Regions from separate parts of the Rhizobium sp. NPDC090275 genome, predicted to be linked through region 3. Evidence: riboswitches for the same ligand, from Rfam matches in the RefSeq annotation. Region 3 holds a riboswitch; each other region holds the start of a gene.
The links. A riboswitch is a leader RNA that binds a small molecule or an ion and turns the genes downstream of it on or off. The one in region 3 is predicted to bind thiamine pyrophosphate.

Region 1: linked by a shared signal. The riboswitch ahead of thiM (hydroxyethylthiazole kinase) and the one ahead of thiC (phosphomethylpyrimidine synthase ThiC) in region 3 are both predicted to bind thiamine pyrophosphate.
Region 2: linked by a shared signal. The riboswitch ahead of thiB (thiamine ABC transporter substrate binding subunit) and the one ahead of thiC (phosphomethylpyrimidine synthase ThiC) in region 3 are both predicted to bind thiamine pyrophosphate.
Region 4: linked by a shared signal. The riboswitch ahead of ACIQUB_RS13740 (YkoF family thiamine/hydroxymethylpyrimidine-binding protein) and the one ahead of thiC (phosphomethylpyrimidine synthase ThiC) in region 3 are both predicted to bind thiamine pyrophosphate.

The regions. Positions count from the first base shown of each region.
Region 1 is NZ_JBIVYL010000004.1:103,050-107,066, reverse strand. It holds gene putA (trifunctional transcriptional regulator/proline dehydrogenase/L-glutamate gamma-semialdehyde dehydrogenase) at 1-666, opposite strand, end outside; gene ACIQUB_RS11875 (Lrp/AsnC ligand binding domain-containing protein) at 787-1,257, shown strand; TPP riboswitch at 1,335-1,430, shown strand; gene thiM (hydroxyethylthiazole kinase) at 1,479-2,282, shown strand; gene thiE (thiamine phosphate synthase) at 2,279-2,914, shown strand; gene thiD (bifunctional hydroxymethylpyrimidine kinase/phosphomethylpyrimidine kinase) at 2,911-3,732, shown strand; gene ACIQUB_RS11855 (3-oxoacyl-ACP reductase) at 3,729-4,017, shown strand, end outside.
Region 2 is NZ_JBIVYL010000010.1:54,348-58,364, reverse strand. It holds gene ACIQUB_RS23375 (MarR family winged helix-turn-helix transcriptional regulator) at 1-452, opposite strand, end outside; gene ACIQUB_RS23370 (MDR family MFS transporter) at 570-2,102, shown strand; TPP riboswitch at 2,176-2,292, shown strand; gene thiB (thiamine ABC transporter substrate binding subunit) at 2,373-3,353, shown strand; gene thiP (thiamine/thiamine pyrophosphate ABC transporter permease ThiP) at 3,381-4,017, shown strand, end outside.
Region 3 is NZ_JBIVYL010000009.1:88,965-92,981, forward strand. It holds gene thiO (glycine oxidase ThiO) at 1-867, opposite strand, end outside; gene thiC (phosphomethylpyrimidine synthase ThiC) at 869-2,695, opposite strand; TPP riboswitch at 2,788-2,920, opposite strand; gene ACIQUB_RS22110 (diguanylate cyclase domain-containing protein) at 3,000-4,017, opposite strand, start outside.
Region 4 is NZ_JBIVYL010000004.1:570,880-574,896, forward strand. It holds gene ACIQUB_RS13725 (ABC transporter substrate-binding protein) at 1-348, opposite strand, end outside; gene ACIQUB_RS13730 (ABC transporter ATP-binding protein) at 345-1,133, opposite strand; gene ACIQUB_RS13735 (ABC transporter permease) at 1,130-1,954, opposite strand; gene ACIQUB_RS13740 (YkoF family thiamine/hydroxymethylpyrimidine-binding protein) at 1,991-2,599, opposite strand; TPP riboswitch at 2,592-2,702, opposite strand; gene cysP (thiosulfate ABC transporter substrate-binding protein CysP) at 3,001-3,987, shown strand.

The DNA of each region.
Region 1 (4,017 bases), on a different contig from region 3:
GAAGCCGCGCTGCTCAAGCGGCTTGGCGCGCTGCAGCGCCTCGTCGATGGTCTCGCCGGTGACGAACTGCTCGCCCATCATCCGCATCGCCATGTCGACACCCCGGCGGATTACCGGTTCACCGCAGCGGGCGATCAGTCGGGTCAAAGCGGCCGAAAGGCTGCGGTCGGCAACCGTCGATGTCAGCTTACCCGTCACGACGAGACCCCAGGTCGCGGCGTTGACGAAGAGCGAGCGACCGCCGCCGAGATGCGCCTTCCAGTCGCCTTCGGAAATCTTGTCGCGGATAAGCGCGTCGCGCGTTGCCGTGTCTGGAATGCGCAGCAGCGCCTCTGCGAGGCACATCAGCGCGATGCCTTCCTGGCTGGAGAGCGAATATTCGTGCACCAGCCCCTCGACGCCGGTTCCCTTGTGCTTGGCGCGCAGCGCTTCGATCAGCTTGCGAGCGGTGTCGGCGGCGGCTTTCCTGACGTGATCGGGAAGGGCGGCTGCTTCAACCAGGCGTGGCACGCAGATCGTCTCCGGCGTGCGGTAGGCAGCCGTGATGGCGCGGCGCAGATCGCTCTGTTCTCGGATCGGAGGGGCAAATCCGTCAAAGGGATTTGCAGAGCCGTTGGCCTGCTCTACTGTGACTTCGACTGTTGCCGCGTCGGTGGTGATTGCCATGCTGGGCTCCTGATCCGCTGATGTCGGAAAGCTAGCAGATTTCAAAAAGTCAATTTCACTTGATTTTGAGCGTTCTGGTCTTTAGTTCGCTATTCAATATTCATATTGAAGGGAATTATTGTGGCTGGTGCGGGAAATATAAGGGAAATCGACCAATTTGATCAACGCATACTTGAGGCGCTCGTCGCCGATGGCCGGATGTCGGTGACCGACCTCGCCAAGCGCGTGGGCCTGTCCAACACGCCCTGCCAGGTCAGGCTCAAGCGACTGATCGAGGATGGCTACATTCTCGGCTTCCGCGCCATCATCGACGTCAACAAGCTCGGCCGCAACCATGTGGCGTTTACCGAGGTGAAACTCTCCGACACCAGAGAGAATGCGCTGAATGCTTTCAACGTCGCGGTTCGCAAGCTGCAGGAGGTCGAGGAGTGCCACATGATCGCGGGCGCATTCGATTATCTCCTGAAGATACGCACGTCCGATATCGCCAATTATCGCCTCGTTCTGGGCGAGAAGATCTCCAGTCTTCCCTTCGTCGCCAACACGTCGACCTTCGTTGCGATGGAAGCGATCAAGGAGAACGGCGCCTGATCGGCAGCGGATTGCTGGCTCCGGGCTGCTGTCATTTTGCGCGTGACAGCGGTCGGCTTCTCTGACAGAACAGAGCCATTGAGAGACAGGGGCGTTTGCCGACGGCAGACTGAGAAGTACCCTTTGAACCTGAACCAGATAATGCTGGCGGAGGGAGTCGCTCGGACCCTTCGGCATAGCTATCAGGGTTCCCGCGTCTTGCCCCGCCCGAAAGGGGCATGATGAAAGACGACAGATCTCCCGGTTCGATGCTCGATGCCATGCGCGCGCAAAAGCCGCTCGTTCAGTGCATCACCAATTTCGTTGCGATGAACATCGCCGCCAACGTGCTGCTCGCCGCCGGCGCGTCGCCAGCCATGGTGCATGCCGAGGAAGAGGCCGGCGAGTTCGCGGCCATCTCCGGCGCGCTGACTGTTAACATCGGCACGCTGTCGTCGAGCTGGATGAACGGCATGCGCGTCGCCGCCAGATCGGCGGGCGAAAGCGCCAGGCCATGGGTTCTCGACCCCGTCGCCCATTATGCGACGGCCTTTCGCAGGCGAGCCGTCGCGGACCTGCTGGCGCTTCGCCCGACCATCATTCGCGGCAACGCGTCGGAGATCATCGCGCTCGCCGGCGGCGAAAGCCGGGGGCAGGGGGTCGACAGCCGTGACCCCGTGGAGCAGGCGGAAGCTGCAGCCAGCCATATCGCTAACACGCACCAGGCCGTTGTCGCGGTGACCGGCGAGGTCGATTTCGTCACCGACGGCGCGCGTGCCTGCCGCATCGAGGGCGGCTCATCGCTGATGCCGCAGGTGACGGCGCTCGGCTGCTCGCTGACATGCCTCGTCGGCGCCTTCGCCGCCATCAGGCCCGATGCGCCATTCGAAGCGACGATATCGGCACTCGCCATGTTCGCCGTCGCCGGCGAAGAGGCGGCGCGGGCCGCTGATGGACCGGGGTCATTTTCCTGGCGGTTCCTAGACGCCCTCGCGGCGATAGACGGCGCTGCTATCGACACCAAATCGCGGGTGCGGATGCTATGAGCAGGATCGATCTCTCGCTCTACCTCGTTCTCGATCCCGAGCTCTGCGCCGGCATCGGCATGGTCGAAACCGCAAGGCGCGCCGTCGCCGGTGGCGCCACCGTCGTGCAGCTCCGCGACAAGCATGCCTCCACGGCGCGCATGATCGAGACCGGCCGTGCTTTGAAGGAAGCGCTTGCCGGGACGGGCGCTTTGCTTGTCGTCAACGATGATGTCGAGGCAGCTATCGCGATCGGCGCGGATGGGCTGCATGTTGGCCAGGACGATATGGTCGTGCGCGCCGCGCGCGAGCGGATCGGACCTGACATGATCCTCGGCCTGTCGGTGGAGACCGAGGCGCTTGCAAGAGCTGTCGATCCCGCATTGGTCGACTACGCCGGTATCGGGCCGGTCTTCGCGACGCCGACCAAGCCGGACCACAAGCAGCCGATCGGCTTCGACGGCCTTGCACGTCTCGTCGCCGCTTGCCCGGTTCCATCTGTTGCCATCGGCGGGTTGAAGCTGGCGCATGTCAGCGGTGTCTTTGTCGCCGGCGCCGACGGGATCGCCGTCGTCTCTGCGATTTGCGGCACATCAGACCCGCGCGCCGCCGCCCGCGAGCTTTCAGAGGCAATTCAAGGGAGATCGCGATGATCCGCAACGTTCTCTCCATCGCCGGATCCGATCCATCGGGCGGCGCGGGCATCCAGGCGGACCTCAAGGCGTTTGCCGCGCGCGGTGTCTATGGCATGGCAGCGCTCACGGCCTTGACCGCGCAGAACACGCAGGGCGTATCTGGCGTTCATCTCGTTCCGCCAGGCTTCGTGGCGGATCAGATCAAGGCCGTGTTTGCGGACATCCGCGTCGATGCCGTGAAGATCGGCATGATCGCCAATGCCGAAATCGCCGATGCGGTAGCCGACGTTCTCAAGCATCATCCCGACATCCCGATCGTGCTCGATCCCGTCATGGTGGCCAAGGGGGGGGCAAAGCTTCTCGATCCCGACGCGGTCGATGTTTTGCTGCGACGGCTGCTGCCGCTTGCAACGCTGCTGACGCCCAATCTGCCTGAGGCCGCCGCGTTGCTGCGCACCGATGTGGCCGAGAGTCGCCGGGAGATGGGCGAGCAGGCCGAAGCGCTGCGCGCTTTGGGGCCCGCTGCCGTGCTTGTCAAAGGCGGCCATCTCGAGGGCGACCAGAGCCCCGATGTGCTGGCAACGGAAGACGGCCTCGCCTGGTTCGAGGCCGCCAGAATCCCCACGGCAAACACCCACGGCACGGGCTGCACGCTGTCGAGCGGGCTGGCGGCCGAGCTCTCCAAGGGCGCGCCGCTGCCAGATGCGGTGGCCGTCGCAAAGATCTATCTCGCCGGCGCGGTGGCTGCTGCCGACACGCTCGACGTCGGCTCGGGAAATGGTCCGGTCCAGCACTTTCACGAACTTTGGACGACAGAGGAAGGAGACACGAAATGACATTGCCGATCAGTGAGCAGACGGTGATCGTAACCGGCGCTGCGCGCGGGCTCGGGGCGGCGATCACAAGCGCTTTCGCCCGCGAAGGCGCGAAGGTAGCAGTCAACTATCGCAATAGCCGGAAACAGGCCGAGGCGCTGGCGAAGAGCCTCGGCGAGCGGACGCATGCCTTTCAGGCCGATATCCGCGACGGCGCGGCGGTGAGCGAACTGGTGGCGGATGTTACGCGCAGGCTCGGACTGCCGACCACGGTGGTGCACAATGCGCTCGCCGATTTCAGCTTCA
Region 2 (4,017 bases), on a different contig from region 3:
AGCTCGGCGAAGTTTTTGGCGTCCGCAGACGACCAGTCGGAGACGACATCCTTGATGATCGCGAGCTTTTGAGATTTCAGTTCCGTGAGCAGGCTCCAGCCGGATGGCGTGATCACCACCAGGATCCGCCGGGCGTCCTGCTGAGATGCCGCGCGTTCGAGAACACCGCGGCCGACCATGTCGGCGACAATGCGGCTTGCGCGGGACGGATCGATGCGCATGGCCTCGGCAATCGTCCCCACGGTCACCTCGCCATTCCTGCGGGCGAGCTTGACGGCTTCGAGAACATCCAGATGCGAAAGCTCCAGATCCGGAGCCACCTTTTCGATGGCGAGGCGGGCAATCAGTCGTCGCCCCGTGATCATGCGCATACGGCTCATGCTTTGGCCGATATGGGCGATATCATCCTCGGTCGGCGTGGTGTCTGGGGCGATTTGCAAACTATCTGTCATGGGACGGAGGATAACAGAAGCGATCGGGGAGGAAAATATGCTGATGTCATTTATATGACGTTGACATTTATATGCTGACAGCACATAAATTGCGCCGAAACCTGAAAGATCGCCCCCATGAATTCACAGATCGCCGCGCAGCCGCTGGTGACCGACCCTCGTCGCCGGCTCATTCTCTTTCTCTTCCTGATGGCCGCCCTTTTCATGGCCACGCTCGACAACCAGATCGTTGCCACCGCTCTGCCCACCATCGTCGGTGAATTCGGGCAGATCGAGCGGTTCGGCTGGATCGGCTCGGCCTATCTGCTGGCCGTCAGCGCCGTCATGCCGCTCTACGGCAAGCTCGGCGACCTCTTCGGGCGCAAGTACGTGATGATGGCGGCAATCATCATCTTCACCGTGGGCTCGACGCTGTGCGGTCTGGCCGTGTCGATGGATACGCTGATCGCGGCGCGCGTGCTGCAGGGCCTCGGCGGCGGCGGCATCATGGTGTCGATCTTCGCCGTCAATGCGGACCTGTTCGAGCCGCGCGAGCGAGCGAAATACCAGAGCTATTCCAGCCTCGTCCTCATGGCTTCGGGGGCAATCGGCCCTGTCCTCGGTGGCGCGATGAGCGATATGTTCGGCTGGCGCTCGATCTTCCTCGTCAACGTGCCGATCGGCGCGATCGTGATTGCCGGGCTGGCCTTCATGCTGCCCTACCGCAAGCCGAACCGCCGCCCGAAGATCGATTACGCCGGCGCGTTGCTGCTGGCGATGACCACCAGCTGCATCGTGCTCGCCGCCGATGGCAGCCAGCTCTTCGGCTCGCTGGTGGCGCCGGGCAATCTTGGCATCATCGCGCTCGGCATCGTCTGCGCCATCGCCTGGGTGCTGGTGGAGCGGCGCGCCGCCGAGCCGATCGTTCCGCTGTCGCTGTTCCGCAACCCGACATTCGGCCTGCTGCTGGTCATGTCGGTGATGAGCGGTGCGATCGGTATCGGCATGGTCAACTACTTCGCGCTGTTCCTGCAGACGACGACGGGTCTTTCGCCATCGGCGGCCGGCGCGCTCTTCATTCTGCTCACCGGCGGCATCGTATGCGGCTCGCTATCGGCCGGGCGGATGATCTCGGCGACAGGGCGCTACAAGCCGTTTGCGATCGCCAGCCTCTCCGTCAGCGCCGTCGCCTTCGTCCTGCTGTCGCAGGTGCATGCCGGAACGCCGGTGCTGATCATCGGCGCGATCATGGCGATGCACGGCATCGGTATCGGTCTTGCGCAACAGGTGCCGATCATCGGCGTGCAGAATGCGGCGCCCGCCCGCGATGTCGGGGCGGCGACCGGATCGGTAACGCTGTCGCGCATGGGCGGCGCCTCGATCGCGATCTCCATCTACGGCGCCATCATCGGCTCGCAGCTCGGCCGCACGGGTCTATCGATCCCCGGCGTCGAGAATATCGAGCAGCTGACGCCTAAGATGATGGCGGCATTGCCGGAGGCGGCGCGCCAGGCGGTGGCGGATGCCTATGCCAGCGCCTTCGTGCCCCTGTTCATGACCTCGTGCCTCATTGCCTTCATCGGGCTTGTGGCGGCGCTGATGCTGAAGCCGGTGCAATTGCCGCGCACAGGTGGGACGCCCGCGAAAGCCGCCGCCGAGGCCGCCGAATAGCCCACGAACCCGGCTGACGAACCCTGGCCGACGTCCGCTCTTGCCAGACGCCGGCTACGGATATACACCTTGCGACGCTCTAACGGGGTGCCTTGTATCTTCCCAGATACTTGGCTGAGAGGCTTGCAAAAGCCAACCCGCGGAACCTGATCCGGCTAACACCGGCGGAGGGATTAGACGCGTGACACCAGGCACCGCCCTTTTCCCCTTCAATGAACCTAGAGGAGAGGTGTCATGACCCATTTCAAGACCTATGCGCTCGGCGCTGCCATGCTGTTGGCGAGCTTTTCGGCAACGGCTACGCTCGCGGCCGACAAGGCGCTCACCATCTATACCTATGAGAGCTTCACCTCCGAATGGGGTCCCGGCCCGAAGGTGAAAGCGGCGTTCGAGAAGACATGCGGCTGCACGGTCAATTTCGTCAGCGTCGCCGATGGCGTGGCGCTGCTGTCGCGTCTGAAGCTCGAAGGTGCCGGCACCAAGGCCGATGTCGTCCTCGGCCTCGACACAAGCCTGATCACCGAAGCCAAGGCCACTGGCCTATTCGATGCCAGCGGCATCGACACCGGCGCGCTGCAGGTCCCCGGCGGCTTCAAGGATGATGTCTTCGTGCCTTATGACTACGGCCATTTCGCCGTGATCTACGACACGCAGACGATCAAGACGCCGCCGGCGAGCCTGAAGGAGCTGGTCGATGGCGATCCCGCGCAGAAGATCGTCATCGAGGATCCCCGCACCTCGACGCCGGGCCTCGGCCTGCTCTTGTGGGTGAAGTCGGTCTATGGCGACAAGGCGCCGGAAGCCTGGGCCAAGCTCAAGAAGCGCGTGCTGACGGTGACGCCCGGCTGGTCGGAGGCTTACGGCCTGTTTACCAAGGGCGAGGCGCCGATGGTGCTCTCCTATACGACGTCGCCCGCCTATCACATGGTTTCGGAAAACACGGATCGCTACCAGGCGGCGGCATTCTCCGAGGGGCACTACATCCAGATCGAGGTTGCCGGCCTGTTGAAGAACGCGCCGGACAAGGCGCTGGCGCAGGACTTCCTGAAGTTCATGGTCACCCCTGGCTTCCAGGACGCGATCCCGACCAACAACTGGATGATGCCGGTGTCCAAGACCTCGGAGCCGCTGCCGGATGCTTTCGGCAAGCTCGTCAACCCGTCGAAGACCTTCCTGATGAGCTCGGATGAGGTCGCCAAGAACCGCAAGGCCTGGATCGACGAGTGGCTGGCCGCCATGAGCATGAATTGATGAGCATGAATTGATGAGCATGAACTGATGCTTCTTGCGCCGTCCGAAAGACGATATGCGCTGGCCGGCGGGGCGCTCAGCCTCGCCGCCATCATCGTCTTCGTGACGGTCGCGACGCTATCCCTGCTGATCTCCACCGACGGCATGCCTGTCGGATCGATCGTTTCCGATCCATACATCCTGCGCGTTCTGCGCTTCACGCTTCTGCAGGCGGCGCTTTCTACGTTGCTGTCGGTCGTGCTGGCCATTCCGGTCGCACGGGCGCTGGCGCGGCAGCCACGATTTATCGGCCGCATCTGGATCATCCGGCTCATGGCGGTGCCGATGGGGCTGCCGGTGCTGATCGGTGCGCTCGGTCTGATCGGCATCTGGGGCCGGCAGGGTGTCGTCAACACGATGCTGTCATGGGCGAGGATCGACCAGCCCGTCAGCATTTATGGGCTGTCGGGCATTCTGCTCGCGCATGTGTTCTTCAATCTGCCGCTTGCCTGCCGGCTTATGCTGGCGGCGTTGGAGCGAGTGCCGGGCGAATACTGGCTGGTGGCGAGCGGTCTCGGCATGCGGCCGGTGTCCGTCTTCCGCTTCATCGAGTGGCCGGTGCTGCGTTCGGTCATACCAGGTGTGGCGGGGCTGATCTTCATGCTCTGCGCCACCAGCTTCACGC
Region 3 (4,017 bases):
GACGATATTGTCCTGCCGCGTCACACGCGGAAAATTGTCTGGGAAGGCGGGGCGGATGCCGACGCCTGTCTCAACGACGGTGGCATCGGCAAATGCCGGATGGACCGCATAGGCGGCGTTGAGCAGCTCCATCAACGAGCGCGCAGTGATCGAGCCGTTGAAATCGCTCTCGATCATGGTCGCGCCGACCATGAACAGGCCGTCTCCGCGTGGGACGATATAGAGCGGGATGCGCGGGTGCAGGAGCCGGATGGGGCGGGCGAGGGTTACTTCTTCCGTGTGGAGATAGAGCATTTCGCCGCGCACGCCACGAAGTTCGCTGGTATCCCCGATGCGGGCGGCCCCCGTGCAATCGACGATCTCGCTAAATTCGCGCGCATCCACATCTGTCTTGGTGAACGCGACACCCTGCGCTGAAAGCTTCTTCTTCAATCCGAGCAGCGCGCGGCGCGGATTGAGGTGAGCTTCCTGGCGAAAGAACAGTGCCTGCTTGAAACGGCCGGAAAGAGAGGGTTCGAGGGAAGCGATCTCGTTTTCCCCCATCCAATCATGCCCGGTCGTGCGGCTGGCGAACCGCTTGAGTTCGCCAAAATCGCGCGGCGGCGCGATGACGAGCGTTCCGTTGCGCACGACTTCATCGGGCAGCATCTTATCCCATCGATCTGCGGCGTCGAAGCCGCGCGTCAACACGGCTTCTTCGGCGCTTTCCCGCTCACAGAAGGGCGCGAGCATGCCGCCGGCAAGCCACGAGGCGGCATGGCTGAAGTCGATATGCGGATCGGAAATGGTCACATCCGCTCCACGCGCGCTAAGTTCATGGGCAACCACGAGGCCGGCAACGCCGGCCCCTTTGACAAGGACGTGCATTTTATTCGGCCGGACGTGCGGAATTGTCTATTGGCATATAAAGATCGCCGCCTTCCCGGTATTTTGCCGCCATGGCTTCCAGCCCTTCTTTCTGCGCTTCGGCGCGAATGTCATGCGAGATCCGCATCGAGCAGAATTTCGGACCGCACATCGAGCAGAAATGCGCGACCTTGTGCGCTTCCTTCGGCAGGGTTTCGTCGTGGAAGCTGCGGGCGGTGTCCGGATCGAGCGACAGATTAAACTGATCCTCCCAACGGAATTCGAAACGAGCTCGCGACAAGGCGTCGTCACGTACCTGGGCCGCCGGATGGCCCTTGGCCAGATCGGCGGCATGTGCGGCGATCTTGTATGTGATCACACCGGTCTTGACGTCGTTTCTATCCGGCAGGCCCAAATGTTCCTTCGGCGTGACGTAGCAGAGCATCGCTGTTCCGAACCAGCCGATCATCGCAGCGCCGATTCCCGAGGTGATATGATCGTAGCCGGGTGCGATATCCGTCGTCAGCGGCCCGAGCGTATAGAAGGGCGCTTCGCCGCAAACGGCGAGCTGCTTGTCCATGTTCTCCTTGATCTTGTGCATCGGCACGTGGCCGGGGCCTTCGATCATGACCTGACAATCCTTAGCCCAGGCAATCTTCGTCAACTCGCCGAGCGTCTCCAGCTCGGCAAACTGTGCGGCGTCGTTGGCGTCGGCGATCGAGCCGGGGCGCAACCCGTCGCCGAGCGAGAAGGAGACGTCATAGGCCCGGCAGACATCGCAGATTTCCTCGAAGTGCTCGTAGAGGAAGCTCTCGCGATGGTGATGAAGACACCACTTGGCCATGATCGATCCGCCGCGTGAGACGATGCCGGTAACGCGGTTGACGGTCAGCGGAATGTAATGCAGCCTCACGCCGGCATGGATGGTGAAATAATCGACACCCTGTTCGGCCTGCTCGATCAGGGTATCCCGGTACACTTCCCAGGTCAGGTCCTCGGCGATGCCGCCAACTTTTTCCAAAGCCTGATAGAGCGGCACAGTGCCGATCGGCAGCGGCGAGTTGCGGATGATCCATTCGCGGATGTTGTGAATGTTGCGGCCCGTCGACAGGTCCATGACGGTGTCTGCACCCCAGCGCGCGGCCCAGACCATCTTCTCGACTTCTTCGGCCATGGATGAGGTGACTGCGGAATTACCGATGTTGGCGTTGATCTTCACGAGGAAGTTCCGGCCGATGATCATCGGTTCGCTTTCCGGATGGTTGATGTTGGCCGGAATGATGGCGCGGCCGGCGGCCACCTCCTGGCGGACGAATTCAGGCGTTACGTGATCTGGAATATGGGCGCCAAAGCTCTCGCCGTCGCGGATCAAAGCTTCCGCCTTCGCCTTGCGACCGAGATTTTCGCGGATGGCGATGAACTCCATTTCCGGCGTGATGATGCCGGCGCGCGCATAGGCGAGCTGGGTGACGGCCTTGCCGTCCTTGGCGCGCAGCGGCGGGCGCTTGGCCGGAAATTCGGGCGTCAGCCGATCACCGCTGACGAAGCCGTTGTCCTCGGGGCGCACGTTGCGGCCCTCATAGGCCTCGACATCGCCGCGGGAGAGAACCCAGTCGCGGCGCAACTGCGACAGGCCCTGTTCGATGCGGATATCGGCTCCTTCGATCGTGTAGGGACCGGAGGAATCATAGACGACGACCGGCGGTTCGCCTGATGTCGGATGGACGCTGATTTCGCGCATCGGCACCCGGATGTTGGCGTGGATCTCTCCGGGGATATTGATCTTCCGCGAGGCCGGCAGCGGGCCGGTGGTCACTGTGGGGGTCAGGCTTTTTGCGGCAATATTCATGGTTTGAGGCTCCAAGTTGCGGTTGGAGACCCAGTCATCAGCCGGAATGATGGAAAGACGCCGGCACGGATTCCGAGCGGGAAACCCTTGCTTTTCGAGCGCTTGCACCGTCCCTACGCCAGTATGAACTGGATCAGGTTCAACGGGTCACTGCGCCCACAATCGGCAAAACCGAGTTGTTCAGCAGAATCTCAGCCCCTTGCCGGGACACCCCTGGTGAATGTCGAAAGGCTATGCGACGTTACGCACCTTGGTCAAGTCAAAACGCAAAGTAGACAGTGCTTGATGACGGTTCGATCTTTGATCAAACGACGATCTTCCGAGTGGAAGGGGCTCCGCCTGGCAATTCAACGTCGATACCTCCACCTCGGCGCTTCGCGCGATAGGACGCGAGATCTGCCAGTCGAACCATGTCGTCGAGATTGGCTTCATCAGCAGAACTGATCGTGTAACCGAGACTGACGCCTATCGAGACCTCCTCGCCAAAAATCGAATATGGCAGTACAAGCTCCGCCGCTGTCTTCTCAGCGAACTCCGCGACCTCACGGGGTGTCGTTATTCCGACCTGAAGGATAACGAACTCATCGCCACCAAAGCGCGCGGCGACGTTGGGCAAAGTGACTAACGACCGCAGGCGCCCAGCTACCGTGCGTAGTAGCTCGTCGCCTCCCGAGTGGCCAAGTCTGTCATTGATGGCCTTAAAGCCATCAAGATCGAAGCAATGGACACCGACCAGTGTGCCAAGGCTCTTTTGGTAGGACCGAAAGGTCTCCTGCATCGAAAATCGATTCGGTAAAGCCGTAAGGCCGTCTTGTCGGGCATGAGACGCCATCTCCAGGGCAAGAACGATCTGGCGCCTAGCAGTGGTGTAAACATGCCAAACACTTTGCATTCCCGCCGCAAAGAAAACGGAAAACATCCCTGCGAGGATAAGGTGGGGGGTATCGCCAACCAACGCTGCCGAAATTATGGTCGGAACCGCTGCAATGGTGATTGCCGATGCGGCGATCTTCGGCCGTACTGAGACGCGGCTCGCCACACCTGCGGAATATCCAAGCAGGAGGGCCGCGGCAAGCATGTGGAGATGAAGATCGATGCTGCGAAACATCATGACAGAGAGGGCCGCCACGGATGCCGCAACGACGGCAGTCACAGACGCATGCGAAATTTCCCAGCGGTCCGTTTCAACTCGCGTCTTGACGAAGCCCCCATTGCTTCTGACCTGGCGGTGCATGATAACCACCTTTGCGAAGGACGCAGCCGTACCAAGGACGGTCGCGACCAGCAGATGCGGATCCGCAACGGTCGCATATGAGAATAGA
Region 4 (4,017 bases), on a different contig from region 3:
GATGGCGTAGGTCGCCACGAGATCGGCGCCGGCTGTCCGCTGGGTCATGAGGCCGATGGCGCCGTCAATGCCGAAATCAGCGACATGATTGGCGACGAGCGTGCCGGCCGAGGTGTCCGTATAGGGCAGGATCTCCACGTCGAGGCCCGCATCGCGGTAAAATCCCTTGTCGCGTGCCACGAAGAGGCCGATGTGGTTGGTATTGGGCGTCCAGTCCAGCGCGACCTTGACGGGGCGCTTCTCCTGGCTGCGGGCCGGCTTCGACAGAAGCGGCGACATCGGCAGCGTCAGGGTAAGTCCTGCGGCCGAAGCCAGGGCTGCGCGGCGGGTCAGCATCGGGGTTTTCATCGTGGTTCCTCCAGGTTGGTCGTTGTGGCGTCGTTCGGGGCATTGAAAAGCGTGTCGAGAATGTCGGCCTCGATCTCGGCTACGCGCGCACGCGCCGATCCGTCCAATATGCGCGGGCGTGGAAGATCGACGGTGATCTCGCGGATGACGCGGGCAGGGCGGGGCGAGAAGATATAGATGCGGTCGGATAGATAGACCGCCTCGCGCACGTCATGGGTGACGAGCATCGCGGTCCAGTCGTGCTGCGACCACATCTCCTCCAGCCAGCGCTGCATGCCCGCGCGCGTCAGGGCGTCGAGCGCGCCGAAGGGTTCGTCGAGCAAGAGCATCGGCTTGTACTGCACCACGGTGCGCAGCAGTGCCGCGCGTTGCCGCATGCCGCCAGACAATTCCGCCGGATAATGCTGTTCGAAGCCGTCGAGACCGAACTCGGAAAACAGCGGCAGCACCCGCCGGCGGGCCTCGGCGCGGCGCATGCCCTGAACCTCGAGGCCAAGCGTGGTGTTGTCGATTATGCGCCGCCACGGCATCAGCGCATCGCGCTGCGGCATGAAGGCGAAGGGGTGGATCGTTCCGTCAAGCGGTTGGCCGTCGAAGCGCATGTTGCCGCCCTCAGGCCTGCGCGCGCCGGTCAGCAGCTTGAAGAGCGTGGACTTGCCCGAGCCTGACGGCCCGAGGATGGAGACGAATTCGCCGGGCTTCACTGTCAGCGAGATGTCTGACAAAACAGGGGTTTCGCCATAGCGGCAGGTGATGTGGTTGAGTTCCAGGCGTGGCGCGGTCATCGGGCGCTCCCCTTTCCGCGTCTCGCCCATGGCATGGCCAGATGTTCGGCGATGACGGTGAGGCCGAACAGAGTGAGGGTCAGCACGGCGCTGACGAACACGGCGGCCAGCACCAGATCAGGCCGAAAATTGTTCTTGGCGTTCAGCATGTAGATGCCGAGCCCTTTGGCAGCACCCGCATATTCCGCGAAGATCGCGCCGACGACGGCATAGGTGATGGATATACGCAGCCCGGCGAAGAAGAAGGGCAGGGCGGATGGCAGGCGGGCGAGCAGAAACTGCTTCCAGCGTGGCGCTCCCATCGAAGCCACGAGTTGCTGCAGTTCGTCTTCGGTCGATTGATAGCCCTGGCAAAGCGCCACCAGCATCGGGAAGAAGGTGACGAGTGCGACCAGCAGGATCTTGGGCATCAGGCCGAAGCCGAACCACAGAACGATCAGCGGCGCGATGGCGACCAGCGGCAGCGTCTGGCTGATGATGAAGAGCGGAAACAGCGCCCGACGGAGCGGCTGGCAGAAATCGATCAGGACCGACAGGGTGAATGCGGCCGCAAGCGAGCAGCCGAAACCGGCAAGCGTCGCCCGCAATGTCGGAAGCGTGTTGTCGAACAGCGCCTGCCGGGCCTGAAAGGTCTGCGCGAGAACGCGGGACGGCGAGGGCAAGGTCGTGGGCGAGATGCCGGACAGGCGGACATAGGCCTCCCAAGTCGCCACCAGAAGGCAGACGGCCGCGATTGCCGGCAGAGCCCGGCTTAGACCGGTGCGGATGTGATGGTGCAGGCCGGAAACGACCTGCCGGGAAGGCGGGCGTGATGTCGACATGATAGAACCGTTTTGAACGCGAGCGTGGATCGGCGCTTAGCGCTTGGACGGGCTGTTTGCCGAGACGGTAAGGTCGATCGTCACATGGCCTGCCGGCGGGCCGAAGCGCACCAGCGCCTCGTGCACGGTCGAGAACACCGCACCGGTGTCGCCGCGCAGCTTCGTGCAGAAATTCTTCGATTTCTCAAAGACGCCCGAATTCTTCAGGAAGTCGATGCAGCCGTAGATCTCGTCCATGTGGCCGTCGATCCCGAGCGTATAAAGCGAGAACTGCGCGGCCGTTTCCTGGCCGATGACAGGCGCGTCCTTGACCGCCTGGTGCGCGCGGGCCTTGCGCTCGTCGAGCGGCGCCATGGGGCCGGTCAGTTCGGGCGTCTGGCAGATCGGGTCGTCAGGCTCGCCGGGGCAGCCGCGCGAGATGGTCGCGTGCAGCACGCAATGCTTGCCGCTGCTGGCGGCCGCCGCGAACAGGTCGCGCATGGCGGCGAAGACCACGTCGGGCGTGCCGATGATCAGCGTCGAAATATCGTCCGTCTCGATCCGCAACCTGTCACGATGGGGATCGAGCGCGGAAAGCGCCTGGGTGATGACACCGACGAAATTGTCGGTCATGGGATACAGTGAAATCTGCGCGCCGGAAAACATCGCTCTACCTCGCTCCGCTGGCATTATCCAGATCAGCTTGAGGGTCCACGATCATGCGACCGTATCTCAGCCCCGGCATTACGGAGCACCCCTGTGATGTCGGGGTGATACGCCAAAGCCTGGACGAGCGCAAGGGCCATGTCGTGGACTGAGGAGCCGAGACTTCGCAGTAATTTCTATTCGGCCCTCTCAATTTTGCGATGTGAAGAAAGCATTTTGTTAGCAGAGGCTTAGGAACGCTCGGTAAGTATGCTCCCGCGCCGCATGAAGCAAAACCGCCGCGAAATATGGCGAAAAAGGGACAGAATTTCTAAGCCTGTCCGCAACCGGGGGCGGTGGTTCCTCGCGATCTGGAGGCGGTCCGATTAGTTTCACCGCACAGTGAAACACCGGAGCGATAGATGAACCGCCTTCTGATTCTCGGCACAGCACTTGCCGCCCTCTTCTCCGTTCAGGCCCATGCCGCAGAGCCGACAAAGCTTCTCAATGCGTCCTATGACGTTTCGCGCGAGCTTTTCGCCTCGGAGAACGAAGCCTTCATCAAGCAGCATCCGGGCGTCACGATCGACCAGTCGCACGCCGGCACCTCCAAGCAGGCACGCTCGATCATCGAAGGTCTCGAGGCAGACGTCGTGACGTTCAACCAGTCGACGGATATCGATTTCCTCGCGAAGAACGGCTTCGTCTCCAAGGATTGGGCCAAGGCCTTCCCGAACAACGCGTCGCCGTTCTACTCCTTCCCATCCTTCCTGGTGCGCGCCGGCAACCCGAAGAACATCAAGGACTGGGGTGATCTCGCGCGTGACGACGTGCATGCGGTCTTCCCCAACCCGAAAACATCGGGCAATGCGCGCTACACCTATCTCGCCGCCTATGCTTGGGCCAAGGAAGCCTACAAGGGCGACGAGGGTAAGATCGAAGCCTACATCACCAAGATCTTCGACAACGTGCCGGTCTTCGACACCGGCGGCCGCGCCTCCACGACGACCTTCGTCGAGCGCGAGACCGGCGATGTGCTGATCACCTTCGAAGCCGAGACGCGCGGCATCGAGAAGCAGTACGGTTCCGACAAGGTTCAAGGCGTGATCCCGTCGGTCAGCCTGCTTGCCGAATTCCCCGTCGCTGTGGTCGACAAGGTCGCCGCCAAGCATGGCTCAGAAGCGCTCGCCAAGTCCTATCTCGACTTCCTCTACACCGAGGAAGGTCAGCGGATTGCCGCGCAGTTCGGCCATCGCGTTCGCGATGAGAACGTGATCGGCGAGTTCAAGGACCATTTTCCGGCGATCCGCCTCGTCAATGTCGACGATACGTTCGGCGGCTGGGAAAAGATCCAGAAGGAGCATTTCGCCTCCGACGGCATTCTCGACAAGCTTTATGGCAGCCGGTAAGCCCTAACCGGATATTATATCGCTTGGCTC